Regions from separate parts of the Levilactobacillus sp. HBUAS70063 genome, predicted to be linked through region 1. Evidence: a T-box and tRNA genes for the amino acid it is inferred to sense, from the RefSeq annotation. Region 1 holds a T-box; the other holds one or more tRNA genes.

Region 1 (6,668 bases):
GTTGCGCCACGACACTTAACAATGCGGGGCGTTTGGCTTAAGTCCGGATGACCACTACCGTATGCTCGAGGAAAGCTAGTTAAGCCGACACCAGCGACGTGGCAAATTTGCCGAGCCGGCAAGCACAGACTCCAGTGGTGAACGTGTTAAAATGAAAGTGGAAATTAGTATAGGAGGGTGATCGGAATGATGCAAAAAATGCCAATTTTACCATTAGTGGACCGGTTAACGGCGGGGAAAAGTGTGACCCTGACCACAAGCGATGGGCAGAACGTGCTGATTCAACCGGAAGTCGCAGCGGGCAAATTGACCGGTAACTACGTCAGCAGTGCGCTACCCGGGATTCGCTACGACGATCCCCGGATTATTCTGAAGGAAACCCTGACGGAATTCGATGCGAAGAACGTCACCATCTCGAGCATTGACTAGCGAACCGGGCGCGCGATCCCCGGTGAAAATAATGGTGGAAGGCCTCCCCTGATGAACCAGCATGAGGGGGCTTTCGTTTATGCCAGGCGAATGAGAAGTGAGAGAATTGAAGATTGACTTTGCGATGTTAACGGACCGCGATATATTGAAGATTCGATTGTTGACCTTTATTAATGACGAGCGCCGCCATTTTAGTCTGACGGCGTTTGCCGAGATGACGGAAGTCAGTTATTCGCGGGCGTATCACGTGCTGTTGAATTTACGGACGGATCTGTTGGCACTGGACCCGCAAACCATTCTGACCAAGGACGACCTGGCGACGCGAGTGACCATGGATGACTACCGCCACTGGTTGTATCGCCAGAGCATTCCGTACCGGGCCATGGTAGTGACGCTGGATCAACGCAAGTCGCAATCCAGCAGTGACTTTTGCGCTGACCTGGGGATTAGTACCTCGACTTTTAACCGGCGCATGAAGGCCATGAAACAACAGCTAGCCCAGTATAATTTACAGTTGACCGCAAATCCCCTGCGGCTCGAGGGCAATGAGGTGTTGATTCAACTCCTCTATTTCATGTTGTTTAGCACGACCTTGACTGCCGTGGCGGACTTACCGCCATTATCCGCGACGATGCGGGCGTTGCATGACAAAATCATGCGGGTCTACGCGAACACCCGGGTCTATCAGGAGTCGGCTAGCCTGACCCAGCGTAAGGATTTGCTGGTGACCTTGGCGTTGCTACGATTGGATCAGGGCTACCGATACGGGCAGTTGCGGTTCCCATTGGCCCATCTGACGGACCTGCGCGGCTTAGCCGGGGCCTTTCAGGATCGGCTCGGTGATACGCCGCAGCAGGCGCTGACGGAGTTGGCCACGTTGGACTACTTGCTTACCAGCTCGCCGTATTTCGTCCGGGCCTTACAACCTCAGGCGATGCAGCGCCTATATCTGGGACTGAAGCAACGCTTGGGCAACTACGAACTGGCGCCCGGGGTTCGTGAGCTCCAAGACTATGCCACGGGGCGAGATTGGTTCGCCAACTGGCTGTTCGCCTTGTGTCAGTTCATGTTGCTCTTCCGAGTGGACCCCTTGTTACGACCGGAAATTACGGCGCTTTACCAGCCCACCGCGTCCTCGATAGCGGCGGCAACGGCCTTGGCGAAGAGCATGGGACGGCTGTATCCCGGTCAGGTGGCCGCTACGGATATTCGGTTGGTACAGAAGCATTTGAGTAAATACACCAATGGATTGACGCTGACGGAGGCTAAAGTTGAAATTCTGGTGACCTACGACATGATTGGCGTGACCACGGACATCTTCAATCGCCTGCTGAGTGGGGTCGTGCACCTGAGCCTATTGACCGATCAAACGGTGATTGAACCTCAGAATCGCGCCAACTACCTCATCATTTACGGGGTGGACCCCCTGGCCGCGGGTTTTGCCGATCGACACCACATCGAAGCCTTTCACTGGGTCAAGGAGCTGGCTTACGGGGAGAACTTGGATCGATTAATTCGGGTGTTGCGGCATCACGAGCTGTCGTTGTTTGCTCTGGATTTCAATAACCGGAAGCATCCGTTGGGTGACGAATAAGATAAATGAAGTGGAGCGGTCGGATAGCTTTCCGGCCGCTTTTTGTGAGAAATAAGCGCATTTAGGGGTCAGAATAGGGTATATGGCGGACTAATTATGCGGCGGGATGGTTTCACGGTAGACAGTTCATGCTATAATGAAAACGGATACACATTCGTGGAAAGGAGAGTCGGTAGGAATGGTGGAGCATGAGCAATTGAAACAATTGACTAAGATTTATGGCTTGGTCACGCAGTGCTACAACCAGCCGCTCGCGGAACTCAGTTTAAACCTCCCGCAGTGTCAGTTGCTAACCTACGTGGCCAGTGAAGAATTGACGGTGGCCCAGGCCGCGAGGAAACTCGACTTTTCGGCGACCCGAACCTCCAATCTGGTGGTGGATCTGTGTAAACGCGGCTACTTGAGCCAGCGCGTCGCCACCAAGGACCGGCGCCGGCGGTATCTGACGCTAACGGTGCTGGGACAAAAGGAATTGAAGCTGATCCAAGCGAAGCTCCCAGTCACGCTAGAACGGACGCTGAAAAGCCTCCGCGGCGTCAGCAACCAGACGCCACTCGCGGCGGGAAAGGACTAGTTTATGTCTTGATCACTGGTCAATTCAGGGTTAAAAAGACGACCGAGAAGGGCTGAAAGATAGAAATCGACTAAAACTAGGGTCATCGCGCAACTCATGACGTTAAGTTTAGTTGTTTACAGTTTCGTAGTGGAGATTGGTCGCCTTACCGTTCGCCAAATTTGGGTTGGATCGCGGTGGGCGGACAGGCCGAGCCGCAATTCGGTCTCGACACCTCGCTTTGAGCCGACAGCCCACGTCTCAAAGACGCCAGTTCCCTAAGCGGCAGGAACCACCGCTAAGGGAACTCCCACGGCTGAACCCATATTTGCCTCACTCTCGGCTACGAAAGTGCTGGCCAGCAACCAGCGGCTTACCCCGACGTAGCAACTAATTTGTCGATAAACGTCGGTGTTACTGATAAACACCATTCTGCCGGAGATCGTCAGGGGTGGAGCCAGCTGTGGTGACGGTGTTAGCTGAGGTTCTTTCTCAGCTTACAGCGTGGGGCGACTTGGGAGACTTGCGGGCTTGGCAAGGCTTCCAAGCGAACCGGAAGCCCGCTTCCCAGGTTGAAGGTGGCCCCATAGCAGGCGGAACCCCTGGCAGGCGCAGGCTCCTGCTTCCATTAATTTTAGTGGACAGAACACTGCCGTTCCGCGAATCAGCGCGTTTATTCTACTTTCAATATTTAGGTGCTTAATGAAAAAAGCCTGATTCCTCAATAGCTGGGGAGTCAGGCTTCTTCGTGTTTAGCGGTTCTTCGCTTGTGATTTGAGGCGTTGTGGGGCGTGCCGGTGGGCCCAGAGGTCAGCGGACAGGCCACCCAAAACGGTGGTGGCCAAGCCGATGGCGCCCAAAGCCCCTAAACCGATAGCGGCTGGCGTGACTTGCCAGGTGACGGCTGCGGCGAGGACGGCAATCGTGAGGACCGCAATAAATAAGGGGGCAAGCAATTCGAGAAACATTTTCGTATGGGCCAAGGTGGTCACCACTTTCTGTAAAAATAAATATAAAAAATATTATGCTGCAAGCATCGTGAAAACACAAGGAAAACTTGCATTTTTAGGGTTATTTATTTAATGGGTAATATAAAATTAAAGTTAGGTACGGTTAAAAAGTTCTTTACAAAATGCGGTCTATCCGTATAATTGGATGAGAACTAAGAGAAAAGGGAGTTGGAAATTATGACAGACAACGTTTCAACGAAATCGGCGCGTTTAGCCGGTTACGCAAACGGACCGTCATTGGAAGAAGTAAACGGGACCGTCACGATCCCTAAAGGTAAGGGCTTTTTGAAAAACTTAATGGCCTTTTCAGGACCGGGAGCCTTGGTTGCCGTGGGGTATATGGATCCGGGGAACTGGGTCACGTCGATTGGTGGGGGTGCCAAGTACGGCTACCTGCTGATGTCCGTAATCTTAATGTCGAGTTTAATCGCGATGTTGCTGCAATACATGGCGGCTAAACTGGGCATTGTGACACAGATGGATTTGGCGCAAGCCACGCGGGCCCATACCAGTAAGCGGATTGGCGCCGTGCTATGGGTCGTTACCGAGTTAGCCATCATGGCGACCGATATCGCCGAGGTCATCGGGGGCGCCATTGCCCTGCAATTACTGTTCGGCGTGCCGTTGGTTCTCGGAGTGTCACTGACCGTTTTCGACGTCTTATTACTATTATTGTTAACGAAATTGGGCTTCCGGAAGATTGAAGCCATCGTGATCTGCCTGATTACGGTGATTCTGGTGGTCTTCGCTTACGAAGTGATTATTGCCCAACCCAACATGGGCGCGGCGATGGCTAACTTCATTCCCCGGACGGAGATTATGCATTCTGGCCAGTTGACGATGGCCTTGGGGATTGTGGGGGCAACCGTGATGCCGCATAACCTCTACTTACACTCGTCGATCTCGCAGACGCGGAAGTTCAACCGTGACGACCCGGCCGAAATGCGCCGGGCGGTGAAGTTCACCACGTGGGACTCCAACATTCAGTTATTCGGGGCTTTTATCATCAACTGCTTGCTACTACTCTTGGGGGCGGCCATGTTCTTTGGTAAGGGCACTGACCAACTGGGGACGTTCGGGAACCTGTACGCCGCTTTGCAAGATAACCAATTAGCCGGCGCGGTGGCGTCACCACTGCTGTCCACGCTGTTTGCAGTCGCGTTGTTGGCTTCGGGGCAGAACTCGACCATCACCGGAACGTTGACGGGCCAAGTCATTATGGAAGGCTTCATTAATTTAAAAATCCCGTTGTGGGTGCGGCGCCTGGTGACCCGGTTGATTTCCGTGGTACCGGTCATCGTCTGCACGTTGATCTATGGTGGCAATGAAGCCGCTCTGGATAATCTGTTGGTGAACTCGCAGGTCTTCCTGTCGATTGCGCTACCATTTTCCATGATTCCGCTGACGGTCTTTACGTCCTCGAAGAAGATCATGGGGGCAGAGTACGTCAATAAGCGTTGGATTACCGTTCTGGCGTGGACGTGCACGATTGTCCTAACCGTTTTGAACATTCAAATCGTGGTCGAGAGTCTCGGGAGTCTCTTTTAACCACTTGGTGTATTGACTTTTCCCCGGACTCCCGGTATCATCGACATCATAAGCGATGAATCAGTTCAGTAGTGGGGACGGCTCCGGTCAAGAGATCTGACGGTGCTGCGAGTCAGAACGACCGTGACCACGAATTACGCTGAGGAGCGGCCGACTAGTCGGCGGGTCATTCCGTTAAAGATGACGAGCGGTTGTCTAAATGGACAACAACTTGGGTGGTAACGCGGATTTCAATTCGTCCCTGATGGCCTAGTGCCATTGGGGGCTTTTTTATTGAGAGATTTATTATAGGAGGAACGGAAATGTCAATTATTGATGAGTTAAAATGGCGTGGCGCGATTAACCAACAGACTGACGAGGCCGGTTTGGGCGAATTAGTTAAGGATAAGGCCGTTGGATTGTACGTGGGAATCGATCCAACCGGGGATTCCATGCACATCGGACACTTGATTCCCTTTATGATCCTGAAACGCTTCCAGTTAGCTGGTCACCGGCCATACATTATTATTGGGGGTGCCACCGGTTCGATCGGTGACCCTTCCGGTAAGAAGTCCGAACGGGTGCTGCAAACGATGGACCAAGTTCGTCATAACCAGGAATGCCTGACGAAGCAGATGGAACACCTCTTTGGTCAAGACGGGACCTTTAAGATCGTCAACAACTACGACTGGTTGTCCAAGATTTCCCTTCTGGACTTCCTGCGGGACTACGGGAAGTTATTCAACGTCAACAACATGTTGAATAAGGAAGTCGTGGCTTCACGGTTGGAGGTCGGGATTTCTTACACGGAATTCACCTACCAGATTCTGCAGTCCATTGACTTCTTACACTTGTTCCAAGCCGAAGATGTTCAACTCCAAATCGGGGGTGCCGATCAGTGGGGGAACATCACGGCCGGAATCGACTTGATCCATAAGCTCAAGGGTTCCGATGCCAAGGCTTACGGTTTAACGATTCCATTACTGTTGAAGGAAGACGGTACCAAGTTCGGGAAGTCCGAAGGCGGCAACGTTTGGTTGGATCCGGAAAAGACCTCACCATACGAGTTCTATCAATTCTGGATTAACACCAATGACAAGGATGTCATCAAGTTATTGAAGTACTTTACGTTCTTGGACCAAGACCAGATTAAGGAATTGGAAACGGCCGTGGCCACCCACCCAGAAAAGCGGGAAGCTCAGCGCCGGTTGGCCGAAGAAGTGACGGAATTTGTTCACGGTCACGATGCCGTGGTTGAAGCCGAACACATCACGAAGGCCTTGTTCTCCGGAGATGTTGCGGATTTGACGGCGAGTGAAATCGAACAAGGCTTCAAGAAGATGCCTTCCGTGACGGTTAGCGCCGACAAGAAGAATTTGGTCGAATGGCTGGTCGATGACACCAAGATTGAATCCTCACGGCGTCAGGCTCGTGAAGATTTAACGAATGGGGCCATTCGGATTAACGGCGAAAAGGTCACAGACACGCAGGCCGAAGTTGACCCAAGCAGTGCCTTCGATGGCAAGTTTGTCATCGTTCGGCGGGGAAAGAAGCG
Region 2 (6,668 bases), on a different contig from region 1:
CCAACCGTGCTTGCCGGTCCTTCACAATCACCTTTTGCCCACCAAGTTCGCTGACACCCTCGGGCATCCCCTTGGCACGCATGGAATCCGTCACCAGCTCTAGGCGGTGTGGCCCCTTCTGTTCGTATGCCAGCTTGATCATGTCGGGCACAATGTGGAACCCGTCACAGATCAGTTCGCAATACAGGTTATCTTCCAGCATGGCGTGACCGGTAACGCCCGGTTCGCGGTGCCGCAAGCCCCGTTGCGCATTGTATAAATGCGTCACATGGGTGGCCCGACTCTCCAGCAACTGTTCCCGCGTGGCGTTGGAATGCCCCACGGAAGGCACGATGTTATTGGCTAAGCAATACGCCTCAAACGCCTGCGAACCCGGGTCCTCCGGCGCATACGTGATTAGCTTGACCCGCCCGCCAGAAAGTTTGTTCCACCGGTCGAGCAACGAAACATCGGGATCCTTGATGTATTTCTCTGGTTGAGCGCCCTTAAAGATGGCCGCAATGAATGGCCCTTCCAGATGCACCCCCTGAATCACCGGATTACGTTTAGCCGCCTCGGCGACGCCTTGCATGGCGTGGTCGATGGCCTCATTCGACTGGGTCATCGTGGTTGGAAAGATCGAGGTAATCCCCTCGTGAACCATCAGATTAACCATTTTATCGATCTGATCGGGGTCCCCATCCATACTATCATATCCATAACCCCCGTGGCTATGCACATCGATAAATCCCGGGACAATCGTCCGTCCCGTGACCACGTGAATCTCATCGGCGGGTAACGGCCGGAAATCGGCAACGGGACCGACCGCTTCAATCTGTTGGTCGAAGCGAATGTAACCATCGGGAATGACGTCATCCCCGGTATAAATCTTGGCGTGCTTTAAGACAATACTCATGAGTCTCCTCCTCAATGACAAGACAATAACGATTTTATCGCTCAACGCCTCGTGGTTATCCTGCGCACGAGACGTCAAACGCTCAGCCAATCAAGGCCTCAGTCGGCCCCAACCAGCGGTATAGTCTTATTGTAATCGGTATAGACCAAAATTGCAACTGACACGCGTCTTTAATTTAATCGGTGAGACCTAGTCCGTTTCGCCGGCATCGCGCTTGATAGTAGCGTCGATGCCCTTGACGACCGCCGTCATCAAACCGGCCTCTTCCATCGCCAGTAAGCCAGCAACCGTGCTACCACCCGGCGAGGAAACCTGGTCAATCAGTTCAAACGGAATCTTGTGGCTTTGGAGCACCATCTTGGCCGAACCCAGGGTCGCCTGCGCGGCAATGGCCGTGGCCTGCTGCTTCGTCAGCCCATGTTTGACGCCGGCGCGACTCAGACTGTCAATGAAGAAATCGATGTAGGCCGGCGAACTTCCCGCCAACGCGCTGAAGACGCCGAACTGGTCCTCACCTAACGTCGTGGTCGAACCGATCGTGTTGAAGACCCGTAGTGCCGCGGTCAACCGGTCGCCGGTTAACGCGTCGTTGGCCGCCACGGCCGTCATCCCCGCGCCCACTTCGACGTTGACGTTAGGTAGCGTCCGCAACGTCGGTAACGCTGCGGACGTGAGGCGCGCCATCTCGGCCAAGGACAGCCCAGCCACGATGGAAATTAGGGTCTTCTCCGGGGTCAGTTGATCCTTAACCTCCGCCAAAACCGCTGGGGCCACGTTAGGCGTCACCGCAAGCACAACTAGGTCACTTCCGACCACGACCGCCGTATTACTCTTGGCGGCAATCAGGTCATGGGCCTGGGCGTAAGGCAGATAACTTTCCTCGTGATGACTATGTACCGTGATTTCTGCGGGGGCGAAGGTCTTGGCCTGCAACAAGCCACCAATAATGGCCTGCGCCATGCCGCCAACGCCAATAAATCCAATTCTCATCTCAGTTTCCTCCTCGTAATCCCAGCCCAACTCGCCTGCTGGTCTAAGTGTCCGTTAAGTTGCCACCACACAACGCCTGAGCGTGACGCTCACGGGCTTTAAGTGGTGAATGGACAGTCACTCAGCACCGACCGGGGTCATAATTGGTCTAGTGCAATGATTAAGTCAACTTTAGCGAAAAACGACGGAATTGTCAATCGCCAACGCACAACTACGTCCGGAACTACGGGCGGTTGACCACGCTGGCTCCTACCCCGTTTCAACGTAAAAATGGGCACAAAAAAACCAGCCACACACAGTGACTGGTTTAAGTTGGGCTAGCTGGGTTCGAACCAGCGCATCACGGGATCAAAACCCGTTGCCTTACCACTTGGCTATAGCCCAATAATAAAAATGGTGGGGAGTGGATTCGAACCACCGAACCCGAAGGAGCGGATTTACAGTCCGCCGCGTTTAGCCAGACTTCGCTACCCCACCAAAAGTGAATCGCCGTAACGAATCAACATTTATTATCATACAGAATTCTGCATAAATCGTCAAGCTTTTTCTGCAAAATATTTTCTATTTTAAATCCAGTAAGCGTAGTCGCTGCCGCCATTCCGTGAAATAATCGTCCTGCGACCACTCATTAATCCGCTTGTTATGGTACCCCAGCGCCTGATCGTAGTAGGTGGTCGCCCCGAACCGCCGCGGTGCGAAGTGCCGGTGAACGTGGCCGAATAAGACCAGTGGCACCCGGTAGTCGTCCAGCAATATTCCTAGCCGCGGACTGCCCAGCATGGCGTTGGCCATATTCCAAAAGCGATCGTCATCGGTATAGCGGATATATTCGCGGTGCGGCACGAAATGGGTCATAAACAGGACCTGCTTATGGTCTGCGCGCGCCCGGTCCAACTGTGCTGTGGCGGTCGCCAAGACGTGATCCATCCGCTCTGGATCGGACTGGGGCTGTTCGATCGTCCCGTCCACCCAGAAGGCCCGTTTCCAGGTTAAAAAGTCCCGCCCGACTAGGTTGTCAGCAAACTGGTAGTCGTACCAGCCATTATTGCCGATTATCCGCCAGTTAGTGCCGGCCACGTCTAATTGTCCCAGATGGAGGTAAGTCGGCGCTAACGGGCTCTCAAGGGCCGCATACGTCACATCATGTAACATGTCATGATTGCCGGCGATAAACCGGACCTGAGCGGGCGCAATCAGCCGCTGCAATCGCTCCACGTAATCGAGCGACTGATCGAAGTGGTTGGTGATGTCTCCGGCGATGAGATACACCCCCACGTTCTGTTGCATGAGGTAGCCGGCCTGTTGCGGTAAGAGTTGGTCGACGTTTTGCCGATTCACATCGAGATGAAGATCGCTACTTAAGGCGACTTTAACCATCATGATTCCTCCTTTCTGAGACGCCGAATCGTTGTCTAAGTAAAAGCTAGTTGTTTACCGCTTCGTAGTAGGAACTGGCCGCCTTACCGTTCGCCAAATAGGGGTCGGATTGTGGTGGGTGGAGCCAGCTGTGTCGACGGTGTTAGCTGAGGGCCTTTCTCAGCTTACAGCGTGGGGCGACTTCGAAGACTTGCGGGCTTAGCGCGGCTTCGAAGCGAACCGGAAGCCCGCCCTTCAGGCTGGCGGTGGCCCCCATAGCAGGCGGACCCCCTGGCAGGCGCAGGCCGCTGGTGTCACTAATTTTAGTGGACAGAACACCATCGCTACGGGAAGCGATGTGTTAATTCTATTTTCAGCCTTTAGTTGCCCAAATAAAAAAGTGCCACTCCACTAAGAGTAGCACTTTTGCCGGTAAATATTGACTATTTAATGCCGGCCATTAAATTCTTAATTGGTTTAACCAGAACGAACATGATTAATCCGGCAACGATCGCCACGATGGCAACCCCCAGGAAGTAACCGACTTCGTTTTCTGGCGTGTACAGCTTAACAATCTGAGCGTTGACGGCTTGCCCAGCGGCATCGGCCAAGAACCACATACTCATCATTTGAGACTGAAAGGCCTTAGGCGCCAGCTTGGTGGTAACGGACAGCCCAATTGGCGAAATCAACAGTTCGGCGATTTCAACGATTGCCCAACTTCCGACTAACCACAGAGGGCTAACCTTGGCGCTAGAGCCAAACATTACGACTGGAACCACAATAATCAGGTATGAAGCCCCGGCGAACAGCATCCCAGTAGCGAATTTAGCAGGAGAACTTGGTTGGTTCTTCCCTAAACGGTTCCACAGCGCCGCGAAGAATGGCGTGTAGATCAGGATGAACAGTGGGTTTAACATCTGGTACCAAGAAGGCAAGATGTGCAGCCCTAAGAAGTTGTTGTTCGTCTGGTTGGCAGCGAATAAGGCCAAGACAGAGGACCCTTGTTCTTCGATTGCCCAGAAGATAGCAGCGGCAATGAATAAGCCTAAGTAAGCCCAAACGTGTTTCCGTTCGGTCGTGGTAACCTTCTTGCTGGTCAGGAAGATCACGAAGTAAACGACTGGCGTTGCAATGGCGATAATCGATAATAACAGAACAAAGTTGTTCAGGTTCAGGGAACCTAAGAGGAACATTAAAAGAATAATTAAAGCAAAGGCGACTAAACCGACAGTTGAACGAACGCCCAACTTCTTCATGTCACCGGGTTCCAGTGGGTCGGTTGGGTAAAGACTGTCTTTACTCAAGTACTTCTTCCCACCGTACCAGTATTGGACTAAGCCCAAGAACATCCCGATAGCGGCCAAGGAGAACCCTAAGTGGAAGTTGTAGTTCAGACCTAACCACCCAACGAGCAGTGGCGCCACCAGGGAACCTAAGTTAATCCCGAAGACGAAGATGGTAAACCCAGAATCACGCCGGGTATCCCCCGCATCATACAGGCCCCCAACCATTTCAGAAACGTTAGGCTTCAACAGCCCAGTCCCCAAGACGATTAAGAGAATGGAGATGAACAGCGCAATCCGGCCGGCTGGGACTGACAGGGCGATGTGCCCAAACATGATCAGCACCCCACCAATGAAGACGGTCCGGCGACTTCCCCAGACCCGGTCACTCAGGTAACCCCCGAGGACGGATGACAGGTAAACCATGGAACCATAGATGGACATCACTGAGGCGGCAGTTGCTTGATCAAACCCCAGACCACCCTTGGTAACCGAGTAGTACATATAGTAGATAAGGATGGCTCGCATCCCGTAGTAACTGAACCGTTCCCACATTTCTGTGAAGAACAGCGTTGATAACCCCCGCGGCTGACCGAAGAAAGTTCGATCTTGGGTGGTCGACTCTGGTTTGTTATTCAAAACGATAATACCTCCATTGCTTGGTTAAAATGAATATTTTTATATTCCACCATCCGAATCACTAAAAGCGATTGTGGCAGGGTCTCATAGACCTCTAATAAAACATAGTTGTAATTATACTTCATGAATCCCCGTTACGCAACGGTTTTTGAAATAAAAGCGTCTCCATCCCCGCCCCCACGGGCAAAAAACAATGATGAAATTATTAGCTGTCTCATGCAATCTTCTTATTTTTTATTCATTTCAACCAGCCAACTAATATTATTCTTTTAATGAATAAATTTACGCCGTTTCGCCTTGAGACGATATAAAAAAGCGATGGTCCTCTGACCACCGCTTCGACTTCATCTTTAATTTTGACGTCGCCAATCGGGGCCTAATGCCTCAATTAGCTCATAATTCCCCTGTACGGCCATTAAAGTATCCATTGCATGGTTGATGAGGATCGTTACGGGAAGGTCCTCAGCCGCCATTTTTGCCATCATCTGCGTTTGGACTTTATGGGCCGTCACCAGTTGGTCATGACACGTCGTCAAATCCAACGACTGGTGCTGCTCGCGCGCAACGCTTATGGCCTGGTACAAACTGGTCTTGGCATTTCCCGCCGTTACTAAGACCTGCATCGCCAGTTGTTCAATCGTTGGCGTCATCGCAAACGCCTAGTAAGCGACTGCCACAGCGGCCGGCGCAAAGTTCAATTGGTGACAAGCATACTTAACCAAGGCTTGGCTATTTAACCAACCATAAATGTCATTAGGAATTGGCGCGGTCCGAACTTGATCGCCGATTTTAGCACGCATCTTCGCCTGGTAAGCGACTTGTGGGGCCAACAAAACGAGGTCTTGATCGGCCAGCAGTTCTGGCGTAACTTCCATTAAACTCGTCGCGGTGAAGTGTAACGGTACGCGTTGGGTTTCGGCGGCCCGCTTGGCTTCGCCTAAGAATAAGTGACTTGAAATTCCCTGACCACATACTAATAAAACATTTTTCATGATGGCATCTCCTGTGTTTACTTGATACTTATAGAATAGCACTAAGATGGGTATACCACAATAGGATTTCCTAAAAATCATTTATTTTTTTATGTGTTAAAATGCCGGTATAGTGGCGTTTTAGTGATATATACCAATTGCTTCATAGTGGCTATACCAATTGCAAGTTATTGTGTAATCGCTTTCATCGTTGGCTCTAGTGATCTTACGTTTACGCGCCGTCCTCGCATAAAAAAGGACCGCATCCCAGCAGGATGCGGTCACAATACGGACTCGAAGTCCGATAAGGTCAAAACCTTATAAGATAAATTTACCAGATTTTACCTTAGATTCAAGTTCTATTTTTTATCGAACAAAAAAAGCTGTCAGTCCAAAGACTAACAACTTATCTGATGCCGGCTGAGGAATTCGAATCCCCGACCCTCGGTTTACGATACCGATGCTCTACCAGCTGAGCTAAGCCGGCATATCAACTGGTTAACCAGGTTAACCCGACTCCGGCAGGCGGGC

The links. The T-box of region 1 lies ahead of tyrS (tyrosine--tRNA ligase). A T-box ahead of a tRNA ligase gene usually reads a tRNA of that ligase, here a tRNA-Tyr.
Region 2: it has a tRNA-Tyr gene. The T-box ahead of tyrS (tyrosine--tRNA ligase) is inferred to sense a tRNA for this amino acid. The anticodon was not compared.

What each region holds. Positions count from the first base shown of each region.
Region 1 is NZ_JBANSM010000009.1:71,267-77,934, forward strand. Features, by position in the region: gene V8I28_RS12190 (hypothetical protein) at 187-429, shown strand; gene V8I28_RS12195 (helix-turn-helix domain-containing protein) at 536-2,023, shown strand; gene V8I28_RS12200 (MarR family winged helix-turn-helix transcriptional regulator) at 2,202-2,597, shown strand; gene V8I28_RS12205 (hypothetical protein) at 3,329-3,544, opposite strand; gene V8I28_RS12210 (Nramp family divalent metal transporter) at 3,764-5,134, shown strand; T-box leader at 5,181-5,380, shown strand; gene tyrS (tyrosine--tRNA ligase) at 5,437-6,668, shown strand, end outside.
Region 2 is NZ_JBANSM010000004.1:152-6,819, reverse strand. Features, by position in the region: gene nagA (N-acetylglucosamine-6-phosphate deacetylase) at 1-895, opposite strand, end outside; gene proC (pyrroline-5-carboxylate reductase) at 1,085-1,885, opposite strand; tRNA gene V8I28_RS06850 (tRNA-Gln) at 2,198-2,269, opposite strand; tRNA gene V8I28_RS06845 (tRNA-Tyr) at 2,280-2,362, opposite strand; gene V8I28_RS06840 (metallophosphoesterase) at 2,447-3,262, opposite strand; gene V8I28_RS06835 (peptide MFS transporter) at 3,685-5,166, opposite strand; gene V8I28_RS06830 (PTS lactose/cellobiose transporter subunit IIA) at 5,517-5,816, opposite strand; gene V8I28_RS06825 (PTS sugar transporter subunit IIB) at 5,826-6,158, opposite strand; tRNA gene V8I28_RS06820 (tRNA-Thr) at 6,552-6,624, opposite strand; tRNA gene V8I28_RS06815 (tRNA-Asn) at 6,654-6,668, opposite strand, start outside.